DNA from 3 places in the Romboutsia sp. 1001285H_161024_C4 genome. Region 2 is predicted to be linked to each of the others. Evidence: riboswitches for the same ligand, from Rfam matches in the RefSeq annotation. Region 2 holds a riboswitch; each other region holds the start of a gene.

The links. Region 2 has a riboswitch for cyclic di-GMP ahead of I1959_RS11160 (SpaA isopeptide-forming pilin-related protein). Riboswitches for the same ligand answer to the same signal wherever they lie in the genome.
Region 1: linked by a shared signal. The riboswitch ahead of I1959_RS08620 (NPCBM/NEW2 domain-containing protein) and the one ahead of I1959_RS11160 (SpaA isopeptide-forming pilin-related protein) in region 2 are both predicted to bind cyclic di-GMP.
Region 3: linked by a shared signal. The riboswitch ahead of I1959_RS03680 (cell wall-binding repeat-containing protein) and the one ahead of I1959_RS11160 (SpaA isopeptide-forming pilin-related protein) in region 2 are both predicted to bind cyclic di-GMP.

What each region holds. Positions count from the first base shown of each region.
Region 1 covers NZ_JADNAJ010000004.1:93,506-101,865, reverse strand. The annotation lists gene I1959_RS08640 (hypothetical protein) at 1-519, shown strand, start outside; gene I1959_RS08635 (ATP-binding protein) at 532-1,662, shown strand; gene I1959_RS08630 (vWA domain-containing protein) at 1,666-3,075, shown strand; gene I1959_RS08625 (SagB/ThcOx family dehydrogenase) at 3,392-4,150, opposite strand; cyclic di-GMP riboswitch class I at 4,409-4,495, shown strand; gene I1959_RS08620 (NPCBM/NEW2 domain-containing protein) at 4,706-8,360, shown strand, end outside.
Region 2 covers NZ_JADNAJ010000006.1:85,438-93,797, forward strand. The annotation lists gene I1959_RS11155 (bifunctional enoyl-CoA hydratase/phosphate acetyltransferase) at 71-982, opposite strand; gene I1959_RS11160 (SpaA isopeptide-forming pilin-related protein) at 1,119-4,286, opposite strand; cyclic di-GMP riboswitch class II at 4,359-4,442, opposite strand; cyclic di-GMP riboswitch class II at 4,592-4,675, opposite strand; cyclic di-GMP riboswitch class II at 4,825-4,907, opposite strand; gene I1959_RS11165 (tetratricopeptide repeat protein) at 5,004-6,146, opposite strand; gene I1959_RS11170 (B12-binding domain-containing radical SAM protein) at 6,269-8,026, opposite strand; gene I1959_RS11175 (hypothetical protein) at 8,190-8,360, shown strand, end outside.
Region 3 covers NZ_JADNAJ010000002.1:20,199-28,558, reverse strand. The annotation lists gene I1959_RS03680 (cell wall-binding repeat-containing protein) at 1-1,680, opposite strand, end outside; cyclic di-GMP riboswitch class II at 1,750-1,833, opposite strand; gene I1959_RS03675 (hypothetical protein) at 2,068-2,316, opposite strand; gene I1959_RS03670 (cell wall-binding repeat-containing protein) at 2,514-4,352, opposite strand; gene I1959_RS03665 (acyltransferase family protein) at 4,833-5,918, shown strand; gene I1959_RS03660 (GtrA family protein) at 5,921-6,328, opposite strand; gene I1959_RS03655 (HAD-IB family hydrolase) at 6,389-7,033, opposite strand; gene I1959_RS03650 (decaprenyl-phosphate phosphoribosyltransferase) at 7,042-7,944, opposite strand; gene I1959_RS03645 (DUF6080 domain-containing protein) at 7,965-8,360, opposite strand, start outside.

The sequences.
Region 1 (8,360 bases), on a different contig from region 2:
TTAGCTATAGATAAAGCTGGATGGGCTATTAAATATGTTGAAAATCCAAATGAGGAGCTACAATTATTAGCAGTAAGGAAAGATTATGATTCATTAAAATATATAAAAAATCCTTATGAAAGTGTTCAAGAAGAGGCTGTAAAAATAAATTATACTGCATTAAGATATATAGATTCACCTAGCTATAATGCACAGATTTTAGCTATTAAAAGCAATGAATCGGCTATTAGATTTATAAAAAACTTGGATAAAAGTAAAATGTTAGAATTTTTAAAGGTAAATATTTTAACTATTAAATATATTTCAAATAAGATATCTAAAGAAGAATTAGAAGAAGTGTTAAAAGAAATGCTATCAAAGGAAGATATTGAAGAAAAATATGTTAGAGATTTTTTAAACTGTAAAACTATAGATAAAAATAATGATAATATATCCATGGATAAGATAATATTCATTCATAAATACGGAAGTAAAAAAGCTAAAAAAATAGCTGTAGATGAAAAACTTAAGATGATATAGGAGAAATAAAAAATGAATTTTATAGAGACATTAAAAAGCGTTGACTTAGTTTTAGCTACTGGGGAAGTACCTTTAGTAGTTGGCGAAAGTGGAATAGGAAAAACTGCATTAGCAAAAAAGCTTGCTAAAGAAAATGAGTGGAGTTTAATTGTTATTGATGGAAACTTACTTAAAGAAGGTGAAATAGGAGGCTTACCAACTGTAGAATCTTATATAATAAGTAATTCTAATGGTCAGGAGATAGTAAAGAAAACAACAGTATATGCAGTTCATAACAAGCTAAGGGAAATTGATGAAGAAATATCTAAAGGAAGAAATGTTCTTTTATTTATAGATGAAATAAATCGTTGTGAGCATACGGTACAACAAGAGCTTATGAACTTAATATTAAATAGAGAAATAAATGGATATAAGTTACATGATGATGTAAAAATTTTAGCAGCAATGAATCCATCAAGTAAGTATGGTTCAGATTTTGATTATCAAGTTGTAGATATGGATGCAGCTCAAGAAAATAGATTTGTATGGCTAAATATGGAGTCTGATTATAATCAATGGCTAAAATGGGCAATAGGTGAAGGTCTTGAACAAAAGGTTATAGAGTTTATTTCAACCTTCCCAGAATATTTACACAAAATAAATGAAGGAGATGTATCAGCAACTCCAAGAAGTTATGAAAGAGTTTCTAAAAGTTACAAAGTATATAAGGATCAAAAAGATTCAATACCAAAGGCTGTATTTTTAAATGTTATAAAAGGAAATGTAGGTAAAGTTATCGCAGAGGAATTTATAAACTTTATTGAATCAGATTATAGTCCACTTATATCTTATGAAGAGGTTTTTTGTGGAGAAACTTTAAGTGAATCTGTTATAGAAAAAGTAAAAAATGAAAGTCATACAAGACTTTATTTATCAGTAATGAATATTTTAAGGGATTTAGAATCAAATATTAAAAATGAAGATTATGAGGCAAGCTATTATATTAATAGATTTGTACAGTTTTTAAAAGTATACCCTATAGATTTAATGGTAGGAATTATGAAAGAGATTAAAAATAGCTATAAAAAAGTATATGAAAAAGCTATAGAAAATGAAGAATTTGTAGAAGCTTACTTCGAATCTTATAAATTAATAAGGGGATAGCCTATGGAAACTTACTTTGATAAACAAAAAAGAGATCTTTATTATAAAACAGAAAAAATTATAGATACGTATGCTATGTTAAAAGCAAATCACAAGGGTGAAAAATTTGAGATAGATATACCACAAGATTTCAAAAATGAATTTTTCAGTTTAGTAGATAAAGTTAATCTAAGCCTTATGGAAGACAAAGATAATTTCTATGGATATTTTTTATTTCAAACATCAAGAGAAATAAGATTTGATATAAGTAGTCCCACTGCTATAAATTTTAAAGGTGCTAAGTATGTCATATACTTTAATCCAATAATTTTTTTAGACCTTAATATGAGACAAATGGAAAGTACAATTAAACATGAAATTCTTCATGTAATATCTATGCATTTAGTAAGAGCAAGAGAATTAAAAGGAAAATACAGTACATTAGCTATTAATATGGCGATGGATATAGTGGTTAATAAATATTTAAATAATTTACCACCATATGCTGTTACTTTAGAAAATGTAAATGTAAAATATAATTTAAAACTTGAGCCTTATGAGCCTTTTGAATACTATGTAGAAAAAATTCAAACTGAATTAGATTTACAAGAAGTAGATAAAGATGGCGAAGAAGATGATACTCGTCAGTCTGATGATATAGAAACTGAATACAATCCAGAAAAAACTCATGATATTTGGGAAGATTCTAGTAATATAGATGAGGAAACTCTTAAAGAATTTACCCAAAAAGCTATTAATAATTCTCAAAAAGGTAAAATTCCAGAATACTTAGATGGTATGATATCATCACTTAAAAATAGTAAAGGTGAATTGCCTTGGAACTTATATCTTAATAGATTGATGGGAACAGTCGAAAGCAATAAAAAGAAGACTATAACAAGAAGAAATAGAAGACAGCCAAATAGATTAGATTTGAGGGGACAGTTGAGATCTCATAAAGCAGAGATAGCTGTCGCACTTGATATAAGTGGAAGTATTAGTGATGAAGAATTTAAACAAGCTATTAAGGAAGTACTTAATATAGTAAAAAATTATAACCATGAAATTACAATCATAGAATGTGATAATGAAATTAGACGTGTGTATAAAGTCAAATCTGTAAAAGATATAAAAGAAAGGCTTAAAAGAAGAGGATCAACTAAATTTAGCCCAGTTTTTGAATATGCTAATAATAAAAAAATTAATTTATTGGTATACTTTACTGATGGTAAAGGAGAAGACAGGCTACAAGTAATACCTAGAGGATATAAAATTTTATGGGTTATTTCAGGAAGAGGAGACAAACTTTCATTAAGAGAGCCTTATGGAGCAGTTAAAAAACTTAGCAAGGTTAAAATAAAAGATGATACATTAGATATGAGTGATGTTAGAAATGATGGATATTCAATGAATAACCAAGCTCCAATTTTATAAATTTATGTATTAAATTCTGGTTATTCTAATAACATAATAATAAAATTTCAATGAGAAATATAATTTCTAAAGGAGATAATAATATTATGAAAGAAGCAGAAAGATTATTAAATGAATAATTTGCGATTATTTTAAATATTTCTCCTGATGAAGTAACCTCATATATATTAAGTCAAATATCAAAATAAAGTACTTTATACTATACTTTATTTAAAAATATTAAAATTAAAAAATCTCAAAAAGTATCTTAATTTAAGATATTTTTGAGATTTTTACTTTAAAGTAATACAATTATATTAATAATTAAGCTAATTTATTAAAGTTTTTTACCTAAACAAGCCATATAAATTACAAACTCATTTTCTCCATCTAAATCTAACATATTATCAATTATATCCTGATCATATATTCCGATAGCACAAGTCCCGTAATTAAGAGATTCTGATGCTATGTAAAGATTCTGGCAAACATGTCCAATATCTATAAGTATTTTCTTATGAGCAGTTATACTAAATCTATGTTCACTTCTATATGGAATACAACTCCAAGCAAACACAACGGCACTTTTAGATACGAAACCTTGAACAAAAGGTTGGTTTGGAGTTGCTTTATCTATTTCATCATCTATATTGCTTAAAGTCTTTATAAATAAAAGTTTATGTTCTAAAGGTAAATATCTGTAAACTCCACTCTTTAAACCATCAACATTATTTATTATTAAATATGTTTCAAATGGGTGAGTGCAACCAGCAGAAGGTACAGTTCTTAAGGCACTAAATTTATCTTTTACAGTTTGGATTCCTTGAGTAGCCCATAGTAAATACGAAAGTTCAGATAAATTTATTTTTTCATCACTATATTTTCTTATACTTCTTCTATCATTTATACAATCTAGTACGTTAGGTTTAACTAAAATGTCTTTGCTTACAGGAGGTAACTCTATTAAATTAGAATTTGAATCATATTCTTTTTGGAAAGAAGGAGCGGGTATTCCTTTTTGTTTATCCGTTTTTATCTGTTTTAGTATTTCAAAATCAGCTTTGAAAAATTCTCTGTTTTGTGCAATTTTATCCATAGATGTCTCCTTATTAAAATGTATAAATTTTTACACTTATTATACCATATATATAAATATAAGTGGAAAAAGCCTAAATGGTAAAAATTTCATATTAGAAGCTTAATTACAGATAAAAATTAATAAATATTTTTGTGTAGTAATAATTAATATTTGCTTTAATAGAATATATTCAAAAATATATTAAAATTATTTTAAATTAAAAAAAACTATTTTAATTTATAAAAAATTATGTATAATTAATATAGATGACTAAAAATTACATATTAGCAAACCTAGAGAAATCTAGCGACGCAAAGCTAAAGGGGCTAAGGTAAAATTAGACTATGCCAGCCAGTTGCCAAAGAATTGATATTCTTTGTTTTTATAGAGTTATCTTATGATATAATTGTAAGATTGTTTTATAATGTTTACTTTAGATGGCAACTACCCTTTATAAAGGGTAGTTTTTTATTTAATAAAAACAACTATAGCTCTATAGCAAGACTATATTTTGAAATTTGGGGTAAAATATTTAGTTATTGTAAATTCATATAATATAAGAGGGAGAATATTATGAAGAAAAAGATAGCATCAATATTGGCCATATCTGTTATAGCAACAAACAGCACACCTGCTTTAAATGTTTTTGCTAACGAAGTAATAAAGGAAAAAGCATTAGCGATAGAGGAACAAGTTTCTAAAAGTATGACAGTTAGTGATTTTAAAATTAAGAACAATCCTAACTTCGCTAAGTATAATGAACTTTATAGAGTTGAGATACAGTCTATAACAAACAATGGAAGAAGTTACCCAGGAACTAAGATAGAAAATGCTATAGATGGAAAACTTAATACACATTGGGAAACATACACTAGAAATACAAATGAATTTAAAAATGAAGTAATTGTGGAGTTTAAAGATATAGCCGAGATAAATAGATTAGCTTATGCTACAAGACAAGACGGGGCTAAAGGTAAAGGATATCCTACTAGTGCAGAGATATATGTTTCAGAGAGTGAAATAGGTGAAGATTTTAAACTAGCAGGAAAAATAGAAGGAAGTAAAGTTACAGGTGGAATGGTTGAATTTAAATTTGATACTGTAAGAGCAAAGAGAGTTAAATTCAAATTCGTAGAAGCACATGACGAGTGGGCAAGTGCCGCAGAGTTTTGGTTCTATAAAGAGGATAGAATTCTAGATAAGATGGAAAGATTATTTACTAATGCAAACATGAATGAAGTAAGTAAAGAGTTTGCAACTCCTGAAGCATTAAACACTTTAGAGAAAGAAACTGAAGGACATCCATTCCGCGATAGCTTTAAAGAATATATAGATAATGCAAGACTTGTTCTAGAGAACAAAGAGGTTAACTTTATTGAAACTAAAGTATCTAAGTTATTAGGGTATGGAACTGAAAACCAAAAAGCTTATGATGACAAGTTTATGTTAGGTAAAGACCACATCGTTAATACACAAGTAAATGGTGGAACTTACTCTACAACAAAAATAGAATATATGTATGATGGTGACCCTAATACACATTGGGAAACAAACAGAAGCAATGGTAATGGTTTCACTAATGAAGTGGTATTCACTTTTGATGAAATAGAACAACTTGATAGAATAGCATTATTACCTAGAAGCGGAAATCAAAAAGGATTTCCTACTAAGTATGAAATATATGCTTCAGAAACTTCTCAAGGGGATACATTCAAATTAGTTTCTAGCGGTACTGCAGAAGTTACTAAAGACTTCATGCAATTTAAATTTAACCCAACAAACTTTAAGAGACTGAAGTTTGTATTTAAAGAGTGCCATGAAAATAGACCATTCATATCAGAAGCTAGGTTCTATAAAGAAGATGCTTTATCAGAGAAAATGGATAAACTATTTACAGACAGTAATAAGAATACAGTAAACCCTGATTTTGGGACTTTAGAGAAACTTACTGCTTTAGAGAATGAAGCGAAGGCACATCCTTTATACAGTAAGTTCAAAGAAGATTTAGATGATGCTAAACTTGTATTAGAAGGTAACGAGGTAACTTATGCAGATGCTAAAGTTTCGAAGTTTAAAGCTTTTGGAACTCCAGAGTTAGCAGAGTATGATAAGACTTATAAGATAGATAATAGTCATATAAAGAATATAACTACTAACGGTAGACATTGGTCAAATCAAACTATAGATAAAGCTATAGATGGTGATCCTAACACTAATTGGCATTCTGATGCTAGAAATAGCGAAACTCATACAAACGAAGTTATAATGACTTTAGACCAAATAAGAACTTTAGATAGAATAGTATATTATTCTCCGAGAGATAGAGGTTTCGCAGAGAAGTTCGATATCTATACTTCTAAGACTAGTGAAGGAGACACATTTACTAAAGTAACTAGTGGTAGTGCTTCAAGAACTGGAGACTCTATATCTATAAAGTTTAATCCAACTCAAGCTAGAAGAGTTAAGTTTGTTTATAAGCAAGGATATGAAGGTTGGGCTTTAGCGTCAGAGTTCGGATTATATAAACAAGACCAAACTCTAGATAAAATACAAAGGTTATTCACTGATGATACTATGTCTAAAGTAAGTGAAGAGTTTGATACAGTTGATAAATTAAAAGCTTTAGAGAACGAATGTAGTACACACCCATTCTTTGAAGACTTTAAAGAGGACTTATACAATGCAAGAGTTCTAATAGAACAAGGCAAGGTAGAGAGTTCTGTTGCTACAAGTAAGAAGTTTAATCATCTGGATAATGCGGAGTATGTAAAACAATTTAGAATACCTTACGAGAATATAAAGAGTATAAGTAATAATGCAGGGCAATATCTACAACAGCATATAAATAACGCGGTTGATGGTAATGTAGACACTTACTGGGAGACTAATAGAGGAAACGATAAAGAATGGTCTAATGAAGTAACTATAGAATTCAAACAACCTATAACTGTAGACAGAATAGCTTATGGTGCTAGACAGTCAGATAGAAAAGGATTTTTAGAGGAATTCGAGATATATGGTTCTAACGCTACTAAAGGTGATAACTTCCAATTAGTGGCTACAGGTAGAGCAGACAGTACTTCTGGTTTAGTTGAAGCTAAATTCAAACCTACAACATTTAAGAGAATGAAATTAAAGTGGGTTAAAAGTAACCAAAACTGGGCTACACTAAACGAAATAATGTTCTTTAAGAGAGATATAGTTTCAGATAAAGTTAATAACTTATTTACAAATGAATTAAAGAATGAGTTAAACCCAGAATTCAATTCATTAGAAGCTATTGAAGCTTTAGAGAAAGAAGTTAAAACACACCCATTAAAAGTAGAACTTATGGAAAGTATAGACATGGCTAAAGATTTAATTAAATCTCCTGATAAGAATAAAGGTCATGTTTATGAATTAGAAAGCAGAGGAGACGCTATAAAGGAAAGTCAAAAGAGAAAGGTATGGAATTTCAGAGATTGGCAACCTACAGGTTTAGCAGTTAAGTCAGGTGAAAAGATAACTGTGTATGTTGATACAGAAACAGGCGACCCAGTACCTAACTTAGTATTTAAACAAATGGATAGTAGACATAACGGTTTAGCAGATATAAGATTAACTAGAGGTAAGAACGAAATTACAATACCTGAGGTCGAAGTAAATGATATAAGACCAGGGACTGCTAAAGCAGGAGTATTATATGCTTCAAATCCTTATACTCCAGAGCAACAAGCAAGAAAGCCTAAGATAAGAATAATAGGTGGTGTAAGTTATCCTCAATTCGTAAAAGGTGTAGATAATGATGAACAGGTAATAAATGAGTTACGTGAATATACTGAGAAGTTAAAGAAAGATCCTAAACTACCTGATGTATTCGAAGTATTAGGAGATAAAGCTTTAGTAAACGTTAGAGCAACGTATGCTTTAGATTGGTATACAGAAAATAATAAAGTACCTAGTTATACAGCAGATAGATCTGACGAAGTAATAAAGGAAGCAATGAAGTTCTGGGGATTTGATGGTTCTAAAGATATACATTCGGACTTCAACTTTAGATATGTAACTATGCTTAAGAACTTAAGTGGTGGAGTATTCATGAATGCAGGAAACGGTATAACTGGATACAACCAAGGACAACAAGGTGGAGCTCTAAACGTTGACACTGGCTGGGGATTCATGCATGAATTAGGACACAACCTTGATACAAATAATAGAGCAATGCCTGAGATAACTAATAATATTTTAC
Region 2 (8,360 bases):
TTAATTTAAATCATTTTTGTAAAACGTTTACCTATTTATATTATAGTATTGTTTGCATTATTTGTATATATTATTTCATGCTCTTGGCAATAAGCGCTCCATATGCTATAGAATATAACTTAGATTCATGACTATCTGCTCTTGATACCAATACTACTGGGGCTTTTGCTCCCATTATAATTCCTGCTGATTTCGCATTTGCCATATATGTAAATGATTTTCCTATTCCATTTCCAACTTCAATATTTGGAACTAGTAATATATCTGTATCTCCACTTACTTCACTTTTAAATCCTTTTATTTCACTTGATTCTTTTGATATAGCTAAATCAAACGCAAGTGGACCTTCAACTATAACACCTTCTCCAAATTTACCTTCTTTACAAGCTTCTTGTAATAGTCTAGCATCTACTGTAGCTTGCATTTTTGGATTTACTTTTTCTTTTGCTGCTAAACATGCTACCTTTATCTCATCCACACCTAAACATTTTGCCGCTTGTATTGCATTTTTTAGTATTTTTTCTTTTTGTTCATAATCTGGAGATATGTTCATTCCGCCATCTGTTAATATTAAAAGCTTATGGTAGTTTTCAAGTTGATATATCATTACATGACTAAGTAAACTCTCTGTTCTAAGTCCATACTCTTTATTGAGCACTGACTTTAATAGTATTGATGTATCAAGTAATCCCTTCATAACAAAATCAGCTTCTTGTTTAGACACTAACTCTACGGCAATCTTTGCACTTTCTTCTATACTTGGCGAGTCTATTATAGTTATACCTTCTAACTCAAAGTTTATGTCATTTGATATAGACTTTATTTTATCTGCTTGTCCTACTAATATAGGTTGTATAACTTCTTTATTAACTGCATCCTTTATAGCTAATAAAACTTCTCTATCTTCTGCTGCTGCAACTGAAAGTATTACTTTTTCTTCTTGCTTTAGTTTGTCTAACATATCGTGTAAATCTTTTATCATCTCATACTCCCCCTTGTTATATATATTTAAATAATATCACATTTAGTACTAAAATAGTTTTCTAGTAGTATAGTCTAAATATTCTATAAAATTAAAAAAATAGTATTAGCATAATACACTAATACTATTTTTTTATTTACTTTCTCTTGTTTATAAATACAATCCCCACTAAAGCTAATATAACTAATGCAATATATCCTATTATAGATTCTTCTCCTGTTTTAGGAGTATTAGTAGTTTTATCTAATACTTTATTATCATTATTATATTTATGCTCTAATTCCTTTGTCTTGCTATTAGTATTTTTTTCAGACACTTCATCTTTCTCATTTTCAAAAACTAATTTTACATTTTCTTTTTGATTAGGCTTTATCTCAAAATTTTGTACTTCATTTGTTAATGGGTACCCTTCTGATGATTTTGTTTCTACTGCTTTATACTTGCCTGGTTCTAGACTTACTGTAGCTGTTCCGTCTTTTCCAGTTGTTGTTGTTGTCACATTTTTTCCATCTTGTGTTTGGATTTCAAACTCTGTTCCTGGCAACATTTTACTTGGATTGTCTTTATCAACTTCCTTTATTTCTACTTCTCCATTTGTTTTTTCATCTACTACTTTATTATCATTATTATATTTATCTTCTGATTCACTTTGCTTATTATTAGTATCTTTTACAGGCAATTCTTCCCTCTTATTTTCAAAAACTAATTTTATATTTTCTTTTTGATTAGGCTTTATCTCAAAATTTTGTACTTCATTTGTTAATACATATCCTTCTGATGCTTTTGTTTCTACTGCTCTATATTCTCCCGGCTTTAAAGTTGCTCTTGCTATACCGTCTTCTCCAGTTATTATCGTTGTCACCTTTTTCCCATCTTGTGTTTGGATTTCGAACTCTGTCCCTGGTAACACCTTACTTGTATCATCTTTATCTACTTTCTTTATTTCTACTTCTCCACTTGATTTATTCTCTGATTCATTTAACTTATTGTTAATTTTTTCAGTAGGAATTTCTTGCTTCTCATTTTCAAATACTAATTTTGCATCTTCCTTTTGATTAAACTTTATTTCGAAGTTTTGTACTTCATTTGTTAATATATATCCTTTGGATGCTTTTGTTTCTACTGCTTTATACTTTCCTGGCTTTAGACTTGCTCTTGCTATTCCGTCCTTTCCAGTTATTATCGTTGTTACCTTTTGCCCATCTTGTGTTTGTATTTCAAACTCTGTTCCTGGTAACACTTTACTTGTATTATCTTTATCTACTTTCTTTATTTCTACTTCTCCATTTGTTTTCTCATTTGTTATAGTTCCTATATTTTTAACAGTTCCTATATCACTTTTTTCTATAGTAAACTTTATGTCTTTTCCATCTACTGAATATCCCTCTGGAGCTTTTACTTCTTGTAAATAATATGTTCCTACATTATCTACATCTGATTTAATTAATCCATTCTCATCACTAGTTAATTTTCCTATAACTTTCTTATTAGAATCTTTTAGATTAAATATAGCTCCACTAAGCTTACTTTCCTTATTTTCACTATCAACTTTAATAGCTTCAAAAGCATATCCCTTTTTAGTTTCAACTTTATTACTTGGATTACCATTTATTTTAGCTATATTTGATACAGTTGTTCCATCTTTTACATTGCTAAAATCAGTATATATTTTTACTTCTAAATTTTCTTTGTAATTTATTTGTCCCTTATCATTGATAATATTGACTGTATTATTTGCTTTATCTATTTTACTAGAAAAAGCATCTGGAACTTCAACTTTTACGATCTTTACGTTCGGATCTAATTTATCTACTAAATCTATATATCCCTTTTGGAATACACCAAAACTCTCAAAGTTTATAGAATATACAACACTTTGGTCATCATCTTTTTCTAATTTAGTCTTATCAACAGATTTGTGAGCATTTATAGCTCCTGCATTGTATTCATATTTAACCGTATCATCAACACTATTTCTAGTTCCATTGTATGATAACTTTGCAGTATTTGAGTATGAATCTTCAACATTTGTAATCTTCATGTCGTAACAAACAATATAGTAATCATCTACGTTTCCAAAATTTATAGTTAAATTTCCATTATTAGTGTTTATTTTATCTTTAAATTGATCTGTTACCCACTCAAAGCTTTCATCTTTATTGTATTTACCTATACTTATACTGTCCTTTAAAAGTTCCATTCCTTTAGGTGTAAAGTCATTTAAAGTTACATTTTTAAGATTTGACCTATTTTCATTAATATCTATTCTATATCTTACATTTTCGTTCATAGATGCTACATTTTTACCTTCTGAATTTTTAGCAGAGGTATAACTATACTTACTTATAACATCTTTTGCTTCATTTTTTTGTTTTAATATAACAGTACTATTTAACTTACCATCGCTTTTATTAAATACTGCTGTATTCTTATAAGAACTCAAATTTTGAGTAATCTTTGTCTTATAAGTTACAATATATTTATCTTTAATATTTCCAAAGTTTATACTAAGCCTATTAGATGATTTGCTTATATTTAAGCTATCTGTGACATCTGTTTCTGCGCTATCTCTTTCTATTTTAATTACATTTACAGAACTTGGTATAAGCTCCATTCCTTCAGGCATATTATCTGTTAATACTGCATTTGATATATTTGAAAATTTCTCATTAACATATACTCTATATTGTTGAGTTTTTCCTAGTACTGGATAATATATATTTCCTACCGTATTTCCATCTGAATCTACATGGTCATAATTATTTATAGTTTTAAGAATCTGTCTATCTATTATAGGCTCTGTTTCATTAGATGGTTTTATAGCTATTTCTATGCTAGTAACTGGTTTTCCATCAACCCATACCTCTATCTTCTGATTATCTACTTCTTCCGTTTTATCTGCATATGCTGATACATTAACATATCCTCCTATTGCATCATAAACATCATCCCCAAAAGTTGCTACTACTTTATTACCTTCCATTTGTACACTTTTAAAATGCTCTGGGGGGAATTTAAAGCTAAATCTTTCAAGCCAACTAGGCATTTCAAATTCTATAGTATCACCTGGTTTTATACTCCCTGGACCATATTTAGACTTATACTCTAGTTTAAAATTCAATTTTTCTCCAGGCTCAATCTCTTTTTTATCACATGTTATAGATACTTCTATTGTATCCCCTTGATTATCTGTCTTAACTTCTTCAGCATACGCAAAATGTGTATTAATTAACACATTTATAACCATTAGTACTGACGTAAGTATCGATATTATTTTTTTTCCTAACTTGTATTTATTTTTCAATAAATTTCACCACCCTTTTTAAATCTTTTTATTTTAAAATAAAAAAGACTATTCAAGATAATGATGATTTATTATCTGAATAGTCGGTTGCACTATTAACTCCATATACCTCAAGTGCCCATATACAAGGTATACTTCTTCATTCCTATTTTTAGCTTATATGTATTTATGCCCTTTTAATAATTTTGCTTTGTGTGCATTTATGCTATATAAAATTGTTAGCTTTCATTTGATTTTCATTAATGTCTTATCAATAAACTTTTATTTTAAAATAAAAAAGACTATTCAAGATAATAATGATTTATTATCTGAATAGTCGGTTGCACTATTAACTCCATATACCTCAAGTGCCCATATACAAGGTATACTTCTTCATTCCTATTTTTAGCTTATATGTATTTATGTCCTTTTAATTATTTTAATTTGTTCGCATTTATGCTATATAAAATTGTTAGCTTTCATTTAATTTTCATTAATGTCTTATCAATAAACTTGTATCTTAAAATAAAAAAGACTATTCGAATAATATTTAAATATTATCTGAATAGTCGGTTGCACTATTAACTCCATATACCTCAAGTGCCCATATACAAGGTATACTTCTTCGCTCCTAATTTTAACTTTTGAATATAATTATATAATCTCAGTGATTTATTATACCCTTTAATTTAGTTAAAGTCAATTTTAGATTTTTTATAGTAAATTTTAACTTATTTTTTATCTATATTTATCAAGTTCTCTTAAACATGCCACTGTAATTTCATCTTGTGGATCTAATTCATAAGCTCTTTCTATATAATATATAGCATCATCTATATCACCTTTGTTTAGATATGCCATCCCTAAATTGCATAATATTTCTGGATCTTCTTTTATTTTAGCTGCTTGTTCAAAGTGTTCTATAGCTTTATCTATATTGAACATACTAGCTTCACAAAGGCCTAGTTCAACCATTGTATCTACTTGATGTGGTTTAGTTATAAGTATTTTTTCAAAATATTTCTTAGCTTCTTCAAATTCACCCATATTTTTATAAGCTAATCCTATCATAAATAATAAGTTCCACCAATCAGGATGATCTTGTTCAAGAGGTAATAATTTTTCTAGTCCTTCTTCACATTTTCCTTGGAATACTAAATTATAACCTTCTTCATATTGAACTTTAAAGTCCATCTTTCCTATATTTTCTTGAACCTCTGCCATTAAGTCTGCATCTAACCCTAATTTTTGTGCTTCTTCCCATATAACTCTAGCCTTTAAATATTGACCTTGATTGTAGTAATGGTATCCTAAATGATAGTAAGCTAAAGCAAAGTTTTCATCTAATTGTATAACCATTTCCAACTTTTCTAAGGCTTCTAATAAAAACTTATTCATAGCTTCTTTGTCCATATCTTTTTGATACTGCTTTGCTAGTTCCTGGCAAACTATTGAATAATGATATAATCCATCTATGTCATTTGGATACATACTTATCATAGCTTTTAAGTATATTAACGAATCAGTTATCTCACCAATATCAAAGTATTTTTTAGACATATAGCCCATATATTCTTTTATATTTATATTTACTTTTTTGATAAAAGCATCTAAAAATTTTCTGTATTCTTCATTATACTTAAATTGGCTATCAATACCCATTATATATATCATAGCATCTGCTATAGACATTGTATTTATCTTATCTTGTGCTGTCTTTTCTTTTATTCCTTTAACTAATACCTCATTTTTTATAGGTACATCTAATCCACCCTTAGGTATAGTGTAACCTTCTAAGTTAAATTCTCCACCATGTTTTATAGTTATAAAAGATAATTCTTCTGTTTTCTTTAATAAATACTTTTCTATTTTAAACTTCATTTTTTCCTCCTTTGTAACTTCACATAATAATTTTTAATCTATTAATGTTTATACCCATTAAAAATTTATGTGATATGTTTTCATAATATATAATACCAATATGTAATAATTAGCATTTAATATTATATGTTAACACTATATGACTTTGACTTTTCAAAAACTTTGTTATCATCATCATAGACAAATAAAATTATATTTTTTATCTCTTTTATATCAGCATGTATATCTTCTTTTAACTTTAATATATCGAATCTAAATGGTTCAAAATGAACATATTTTATTATATGCTTAGCTGGTTTATTTTCAAACTGTGGTATATATTTTAATATGTTATCTTCATTTTGTAAGAACATATGACATCTATTTTTAAAATCTTCTACATCTTCTTTATTGAATATTTGAGGTAAATTTGAAGTTTTACCTAATGATATATAATCATACTTTAATATATCATTAAATAATTCATTTTTATCATTTATCTTATCGTTGTAGAAATCTAATAATATTTTATATAATTGATTCTTACCTTGTGCTACATCAAAATACCCATTTTCATCAAAGTAAGTTGCAAATTCTTCAAAGAATTTAAATGGACTTTGCTCATAATAATTATGTATTATGTATCTCATTGACAATACAAAGTTTTTAGAGTTATAGTATCTTTCTAGTATTTCTTCTATATCTTTTAACTTTATCATTTCGCTATAACTTATATAATCATTATATAATACTTCATATGGTGTATAATCTTTGTATCTATATCCATGTTCTTTTGCAGTATTTCTTATACCAGTTCCTTTTATCATCTTTAAGAACCCTAATTGTATATGCTCTATACCTAAATTAAATACATCATTAAATGAATTTTCAAAGCTTGCATAATCTTCATATGGAAGTCCCGCTATTAAATCTAAATGTTGATGTATATTTCTATACGATGCTACTTTTTTAACTGCATAAGATAATTTTTCAAAATCATCTCTTCTTCCAACTGCATCAAGAGTTTTCTGGTTTGTACTTTGTACTCCTATTTCAAATTGGAATAACCCTTCTTTGCAATCTTTTAAGAAGTTTAATGTTTCCTCATCTAATAAGTGTGCTGTGACTTCAAAATGATATGTTGTATAACCATTGTCATTTTCCATAAGGAAATTCATTATTTCTTGTGCAAACTTCTTGTTAGCATTGAAAGTTCTGTCTATAAACTTTATTTGAGATACCCTTGCATCTATTAATGCCTTTAAATCTTTTTTTACTCTATCTATACTAAAATATCTTAATCCTTCAAGTGTTGAAGATAAGCAGTATTGGCAATTAAAAGGACACCCTCTAGATGTTTCATAGTAAACAATTCTATTTTCATATTCTGCTGGATTTAAATGATCATAAGGACTAGGTATTTCATCTAGATTTTGTAATAATTCCTTAGGTTTAGTTACAACTATCTCATCGTTATTTCTATAAACTATACCTTCTACATCTTCTAAAGATTTTTGTCCTTTTAGATACATTACCAAATCTCTAAAAACTAATTCTCCCTCTCCATAAAGTATATAGTCTACAAATGAGTGCTTTTCCATAAAGCTTTCGCTATCATAAGTTACCTCTGGCCCACCTAGAGCTATCTTTATACTTGGCTTTACTTTCTTTATATTATGGCATAATCTAACTATATCGTTTACGTTCCATATATAAGTTGAAAATAGTATTACATCATAATCATGTTTGTGTATATCTTTTAATATATAATCTAAATCATTATTTATTGTATATTCTTTTAAATCTACTTCTACTAAGTCTTTTACAAACTCTTTTAAATATCTTATTGCTAAATTTGTATGTATAAATTTTGAATTTAACGTTGTTAATAAAATTTTCAATTATTTCACCTCTTTTTTCATTTATGCTATGATTTTCTGTACATTTTAGGTTAAAATACTATATGTAGTATATTATCATTTTTTTCTTTAATAGAAGGTTTTTTAAACCTTTTTGTAGAATAATAGTATCATAATTATATCTAATTTAGAAAGGAAGTTTTTTATGGAATTAATCGATCAAGTATCTATCAATGCCTTATCAAAAAGGGACTTATTGCTTATTATAAAAGCCTTAGAGTATACAAATGAAAATACTGGACTTAATGAATTTATAGATTTAAGAAACAGTATAATAAAAGAACTATGCTTTTTAACTAACACTAGCGAAGAAGAT
Region 3 (8,360 bases), on a different contig from region 2:
TTTATTCTCTTTATATTCTATTTCAATTGCTTCATTTTTGTTGTTACTGTCATCTTTTATAGCATCAGCATTTACTTTTATAGTACTACCTTGTTCTAATTTTTCGCTAAATAATACTACTAATTTATTTTCTTTTATATATGCTGTTTTCTCTATACTTGTTTTGCTAGTAGCATCGTTTTTTGATATTACGCTTATTTCTTTTGATATATCATCTACATTGCTATTTATATTTTCATTAAACTCTAATACTACTGCTTTTTCATTTGTATTTGATTTTAATACACGAGGCTTTGTTGTATCTTGTGGTGGTCTTGGAGTTGTACTTCCTCCGCCTCCTCCAGTTGATGGTGGGTTTGGTTTATTTCCTTCTAATACTGTATCACCTGCTGGTTTAAATCCTTCTATAGTTCCGTTGTTTTCAACTACAACTCCACTTCCTTCAACTACAATATTTTTTAATGTAGCATCTTTGTCTACAACAACAGTAGATCTACTAGCTTTAACAGTTATTTTTCCGCTATATTTTCCAAAGAATTTAACTTCTAAAAGCTTGTCACTATTTATAGTTAAATCCTGAGTTATTGTTGATGTTGGTCTAAATTCTATAACATCGTGATGATTAGCTTTCTTCAAAGCTTCTTCTAATTCAGCTACTGTCTTAACTACAAAAGTTTCTCTTATTTGAGTGTCTTTTAATGCTTTTTTAGAGTTTTCATTTATTCCTTGTCCTACTTGTACCATTTCTTTAACTTTTTTTCTAGCTATTGCATCTTCTTGTGCTGTATGTAATTTGTTTCCAAGTATTACAACTGGTGAATCTTTCTTAGCTGCTAATGGTCCAACTGCTAAAGCATCTACTAAATGATCTTCATTTCCCATTCCACTTTTAGCATAGAACACATTTTCAACTTCTACATCACTGTAGAACTTATCTATAACTTTTGCATTTGTTTCGTGTCTATCTTCTCCTGCTATTCTTTCTGCATTAGGTAGTTTGTTCATTACTTTATCGCTAACTACTCCACCTACTACATAAGATTTTTTTATTCCTTGAGATTTTATCCATTCTTCACTTTTTCCAAGGCTATCTGTAGATGATAGTATCACTGGCATATTTTTATCCCCTACTGCTGGTGCTACACTTATAGCATCTGGAAGTCCTTTATTTCCACTTACTACTGTTACTTCTTCTATATTTTTAGCTTTATCTATAGCTTTTGCTACTTCTAATGAAGTATCGTATCTATCTTCACCTTTTATTCTATCAACAGCTATGTTCATAGCTTTTAATTCTTCTACTACTTTTGGGCTTACTGAGTTTTCTCCACCTATTATATATACTTTTTCTGCTTTTAATCTAGCTAATTCAGCCTTTGTATCTTCCCCTAATGTGTCTTTTTTAGATAAAAGTATTGGTGCATCTTTTTGAGTTGCAAATGGTGTTGCACTAAGTGCATCTGCTACTTTACTAGAATTTACTATTACTACTTCTTTAGCACTTTTCCATCCTTCATTAGATACGGCTGTTGCTGTTTTGTATCTGTCATTCCCTGCTAACACTTTATCTTTAGTTGTATCTGCAAATGTTGGTGCTAATGTTGTAGATACTATACTAGCTGTTAACCCTATTGCTAATGCTTTTTTTGTTTTAATAAACTTTACTGCTTGTTTATTCATTTTTAATCTCCTTATTTTTATATTTTTTCATAAAAATAGACTAAAAATATTTCTAGATATACCCCTAGAATCAAATTTAGCCGGTTGCACTACTAACTCCATATAATCTAAGTGCCCATGTACAGATTATATTTCAACGTTTCTGCATATGATTCACAATAAATTTATTTTATTAATAAATAATTTTTATTCATATTCATTATATTTCATAATAATTTCGATATCAACCTATTTCAAGCGACATTTTCGCTTATTTTTCGACATTATTTATTTATTTTATTCGACTATTTCATTAATAATACTAAATATGTACCCCTAATTTTTATTTTAATGCTAATTAATTATATTACATTATACTCATTAAAAAAGAGCCCATTTAAGGCTCTTTTATTTAACGATATATTCATTTGTGCTTCCAAGTTCTCCATCATATCTACCAAGTTGCTTGACACATACTTTTTTTATACCATCTACATTATCAATCTCTAAAGTATCATAATCTATTCTTTTAGTTTCTACTTTCTTATCATTTACGTACACATGACTACTATCTGTAAAATTCTTTCCTTTTATAGTAGTTACCTTATCTCCAACTACTACATCATCTATCACTATTTCTTCTAATCCCAATTTCATGTTACTTGCTTTTGGATTATCTTTTTCTTCTAGGTAATACTTTTTCCCTCATTTAATTTTTCCTTATATAATCCCTTTTGTGTTACATTATTTAATTGAATATATTATATCATAACAGTTATTTAATTTATTGTTTAGGCTTTATAATAAAAAACCTACCTCTCATGAGGTAGGTTCTATCTATATTAACACTTTAATTATTTTACTATTTCAACTATCTTTTCTATTACAGTGTTTGCTATTCCTTGTCCTATTTGAACTATCTTCTTAACACCTGTTAACTTTAATTCAGCAGTTTCTTTTTGATCTACTGATAAGTTATTTGTAGCTAATACTATTGGAGCATTTTGGCTTCCTGCTAAAGGAGCTGCAGTTAAAGCATCTATTAAATGGCTCTTTCCTACTCCGTATCCATCTTTAGCTACAAATGCATTTGTAGTCTTATCATTATAGAACTTGTTTATAACAGCAGCGTTAGTTCCTTGTCTATCAGCTCCTGATAATCTTTCTACATTGTTTTTAACATCATCCATAGCGTCTAATTCAGCTTTAACTTCATCAGATACTGAACTAGTTCCACCAACTATTGTCATATCTCTCTTAGCCATAAATTCTTTAGCTTCTTTAGTTATAGCAGCTTTATTTGTTACTACTATTGGAGATTTTGTTTGTGCAGCATATGCGGCTATACTCATTGCATCTACTTCACCGTTTCCACCAACTACGAATGCAGGCTTTTCAGCTCCTGCTTTTTCTCCCTCTACAACTTTTTCAGCTATAGCTAAAGATGTAGCATATCTGTCATCTCCTGATATTCTTTCTACTTTTGTTCCTAATTTAGCTAATTTTGCTTCAGCTTCTTTAGATATTTGGCTCTCTCCACCTACTATGTATATAGTCTTTCCTGCTAATCCATTTATTCCAAGAACTCTTAACATTTCAGCTTCTACTTCAGGAGTTACTCCTGCTTTTTGAGATAATAATATTGGAGCTTTTTCTTTAGCTGCTAATGGTGATGCTGCTAATCCATCTACTATTGCATCTTGTCCAACTAATACTACTGCATTAGCTGTTCCATCTTCAAATCCTTCTTTACTTACTTTTATAGAAGTAGCAAATCTATCATCTCCTGCTAATGATCCAACTAATAGTGTATCTTTATTTTCTAATACTGCTTTAAAGTCTTTCATTGTGTGGAATTCACCTGCTATAGTTGTTTTTCCAACAACATAAGAACCTTTTTTTACAGTTATATCTAATCTTGTTAAAGCATCTCCCTCTGGATTAAATCCTGGTAAATCTGGTAAATCAGATAATACAAACGTTAGAGCTTTATCATTCATAGCTTTTACTAATTCCATACCTTTTGAAGTAAGTCTTACTCCGTCAAATAATTCATTTACATCTATTTCATCAACATTCTTTACTGTTACAACGAATTCATCTTCTACTACTATATCACTTAATTGCTTTTCAAATCCTACTAATTTTTTATTTTCATCTACTATTTTCTTATTAAAGTCTAACTTGTCATCCCCAACTTTAACAGTTACTATATCTTTTGATGATGGTGTTTCTTTTACTGTTACTGTATCTGTAGTGTGTTCCTCTACTAATCCCTTACCAATAAGGTCTGTTAATATTTGATCTACTGATTCGTACTTGTCTACTTTGTAGTCAACAACTTTTCCATCTAATGTTTGGTGACCTTTATCTTTAACAGTTACTTTTATTTCAGCACCTTTTGCTAATCCTTTTATAGCTGTTTCTAATTCTGTTGCATTTTTTATTGCTGTAGAACCTAACTTTATATCATATACATTAGTTCCAACTGTTGCCTTAGATATTGCATCTTCAAACTTAACGTTTAAAGCTTTTCTTATATTCCCTACTAATTCATTTACAGCTTCTTTGTTATTTGAATCTACTCTCATTGTTATTTTATTTTCATCTGCAACGTTAGCAAATGCTGGTGCTACTGAAGTAGCTACTGTTACCCCTGCCATTACCATAGCCATGTTTTTCTTCTTTAACATATTTATACCTCCGAATATTTTATATATTTAACAACATCGAATATTCTTCCGTATTTCTCACAGGACAATCTTATTACATTTTTTTACAATCTACAACATTTTCATTTCGACATAAAATCATTTTACTAAGTATTATTTTGTCGTATTTTATCACATTTCATTTTGTACTTTTCACATTTTTCCTATCTATTTATTGAATTCACTTTATTTAAAAATCATTTTAAAAGCGTATAATTTTGTCGATAATTGTATTAAATTTCTTTTATTTTTTAATGTTTTTATTTGATAATATAATGCATTTTTCTCTATTTTATTACATGTTATTTTTTAATTTTTAATATCAAGGTAAATATTTTTTAATATTAAATACTTACTTTTATCTATTTATGTTTATTAAAGTAATAACTATATATCTGAGATTTCTTTTATATATGGTATAATATTTTTTTAGACATCTTATTTTTGCAAGGAGTTGACATTTTGAGAGACAAAAAACTAGATATTTATCGCGGTCTTATAATGATGTATGTAGTTGGAGTTATACATACTCTATTTTGGTTCCCTGTTTCTAATCACGTTTTAAAGTCACTTTTCTTATTTGAAATGGCTGTGGTATTTTTTATTACTGGTGCTAGTTATTCTCTTAGCTCAAAAAAAAGCTACATTAAATACCTTATATCTCGTGTGCCAAGGGTTATAGTTCCATATCTTATTTTTGGACTATTTGTTATTTTCATTCAATATATAGCTTATATTTTAGGAACTTCTATTACTGATTCTCCTATAAATATATTTGTATATGATACACTACATCCTTTAAAGAAACCTGGGATTTTCATACCTTTTATTACTTGGCATTTATGGTTTATGCCTGTGTACTTATTGTTAGTACCTTTCATACCCCCAATGTTTAAGTTATTTGAAAGTCTAAAAGGTATTTTTAAATTTATCCCTTTATTATTTATTGCAATATTAGTATTATATTTTGAAAATACTACTCTTAATATTGATTTTAAAAGTGTTATTTTCTATGCTTTTTGGATTTATACAGGATTTTTCTATACAAAATTTAAGGATGTTAATATTTCAGTAGTCAAAAATATAGCTATATCTTCGATTCTTTTTATAGCTTTAGTTTTAATTGTTAAGGGTGATAGATATGTTTTAAATATGTCTACTAATAAATTTCCCCCAAATTTTACATTCTTAGTTTTTACTATGACTGCTTTTAGCTTTTTATATATGTTTAGAAAAGTTATATTAAAATTTGGAGATTTACCTTATATAAGAAATATTGTTGATATTTATAGTGCTTATGGTTTTACCCTTTATTTATATCAACCTTTTACTTATTTATTACTACAGCCTATTTATCTATATTTATTTAATTTAACTGGATACAACTTTATATTAAGATGTGTTTTAACTCTTATAAATATTGTTGCTGTTATTTTAATTAATATTATATTTGCCAAAACTTTTGGTAGGTTTGAGAATTTTAAGCTTAAGTTTAATTCATCTAATATAGATATGAAAAATAATATGGATATGAAAAAAGCGTCATAATTTTATGACGCTTGTTTTTTAAATATTATTACTTTACTTAGTACATAGTTTAGTACTATTACTAATATGTTTGTAAATATCTTTGTTATAAAGTCATTGATTCCCATCATATCTATCATCACATACATTAATATCATTTCCATTACACCTGATAATAGTCTACAACTTACAAATGACGTAAATTCTTTTATTAAAAATTCTAGCTCTGTATTATTACTTTCAAATACAAAAAACTTATTTGTTATATATGCAAATATTACTGCTACTATCCATGCTATTATATTTGCTACCATATAGTTTAGTTCTATTATTCTTGTTAATCCTATATATGTAGCTATATTAACACCTACTGTTAGCCCTCCAAAGACTAAATACATGATGCTTTCTCTATACTTTTTTAATATATCCATATTATTCTCCTATTTAGTATTTAACCACCAATTTTTAATACTGGTGGTTAATGGTTATAGCTATGCTTTTTGTATATATTTATGATTTATTTTTTCTTTTATACTTCCATCTTTTTTGTTTACTAGATATGCATTTTTTACTAATTCAAACATTGGCATATCGCTCATTGAATCTGAGTATGAATATGAATTTTCATAGTCTATTTCTATATCTAGTTTATTTAATACTTCTTCAATTCTTTTTACTTTCTCTTTCCCTTTACAGTTGTTTCCTATTATTTCATTTTTATATCTATTATTTTCATATAATAATTCTGTACCTATCACTTCATCTGCATATTTATATTCTTTGAAATATTTCATATATGCTTTTGGTGATGCAGTTATCATTATTATTGTTGAATCTTTTTTTGATTTTTCTATTATGTCTTTTATATTTTTATTTATCTTAACTTTTAATTTTTTATCAAAAAATTCTTTTAATTCTTCTTCACTAAAGTTTACTATTGGGCTAAATACAGCTTCTTTTGCTTTTTTCAAGCTAGTTAACTTTAATGCATACCCTACTAGAGTTATAAATATATATGGTATTTTTATTATTGTTTTTAATGGCTTTGTTTTTAGTGAGTATAGTATAAAGTCTATCATACTATCTGTATTTATTACTGTATAGTCTATATCTAGTAATAGTACTTTCTTTTTCATATACCCTCCTACATTAATATTAATAGGCAACTTAATACCCATAATATTACATTTATTTGTAGAGTTCTATCTTTTAATACTACATCAGTTGGGTTTCCTTCTTCTGTTGTATTTATTATATAGTTATATCTAAGCACTCCATATACTACAAATATTGTTGTATATATCATTTGAGGTTTATCTGGATTACTTGTTGAGTAAAGCGCATAACATACTATTACAGAACTTAATACTACTCCCATCATCTGGTTTATTATTTCTGAGTTATACTCTTTTAATATTTTTCTATGTTCTCCTGCTTGATTTTTAAGTCCTTCTATTTCTTTTTTTCTTTTACCTAGCCCTAAGTATAAAGATAAGAAGAATGTACATAATATTATCCAACTTGATAATTCTACTCCTATTGCTACACTCCCTGCACATACTCTCAATATAAATCCTATTGCTATTGAAAATACATCTAGTAGTACTACATTTTTTATTTTAAATGAGTATAATAGGTTATTTATTAAGTATATAAATATTATGGCTGTTAGTTTTAAGTTTATTTTTGATGATAAAACTAGTGCTACTGCTACTAATCCTATTAACAATACTACTGCATTTTGTATTTTTATTTTCCCACTTGCTAGTGGTCTTTTACATTTTTTAGGATGTAATTTATCTTTTTCTATATCTACTATATCATTTAACACATATACAGCTGATGATATTAGACAAAATGATATAAATGCTATTATTGTTTTATATATTAAATCTAAATTTCCTATGTTATTTGAAAATATTAGTGCCGCTACTACAAATAAGTTTTTTATGTACTGATTTGGTCTCATAAGCTTTATGTATTGACCTATTATGTTTTCTTTTATTATGCTATCTTCAATGACAATTTCTTCTTTTAAATTTTGCATATATTCACCTTCTTTGTGTCTTATTTAGGATAATTATTCATACCTATTTCTAATATTTTTAAAAATCCTTGTATATTACTTATTATCATAGTTACTAGTACTACTACTAAGAATATAATGAATATTTTTGTATATTTTTTAGGTAAAGATTTTGCAAAATAAGCTAAAAGTATTATTATTGCAAATGAAAAATATATTGCCATTATGTTTGCATTTTTTAGGTTATATCCTATTATTCCATGTAATGTTATATTCGCAAGTATTGCCCCTAAACATAATTGAGGTATTCTTTCTTTATAGTGTTTTATACCTCCTATTATTGCACATACAAATAATACTAAAAATATTAGGAAAAATATCATATTAGGAAGTCCTTGTTGTAAAAACATCCCATTTTCAAATTTTGCACTAGGAAA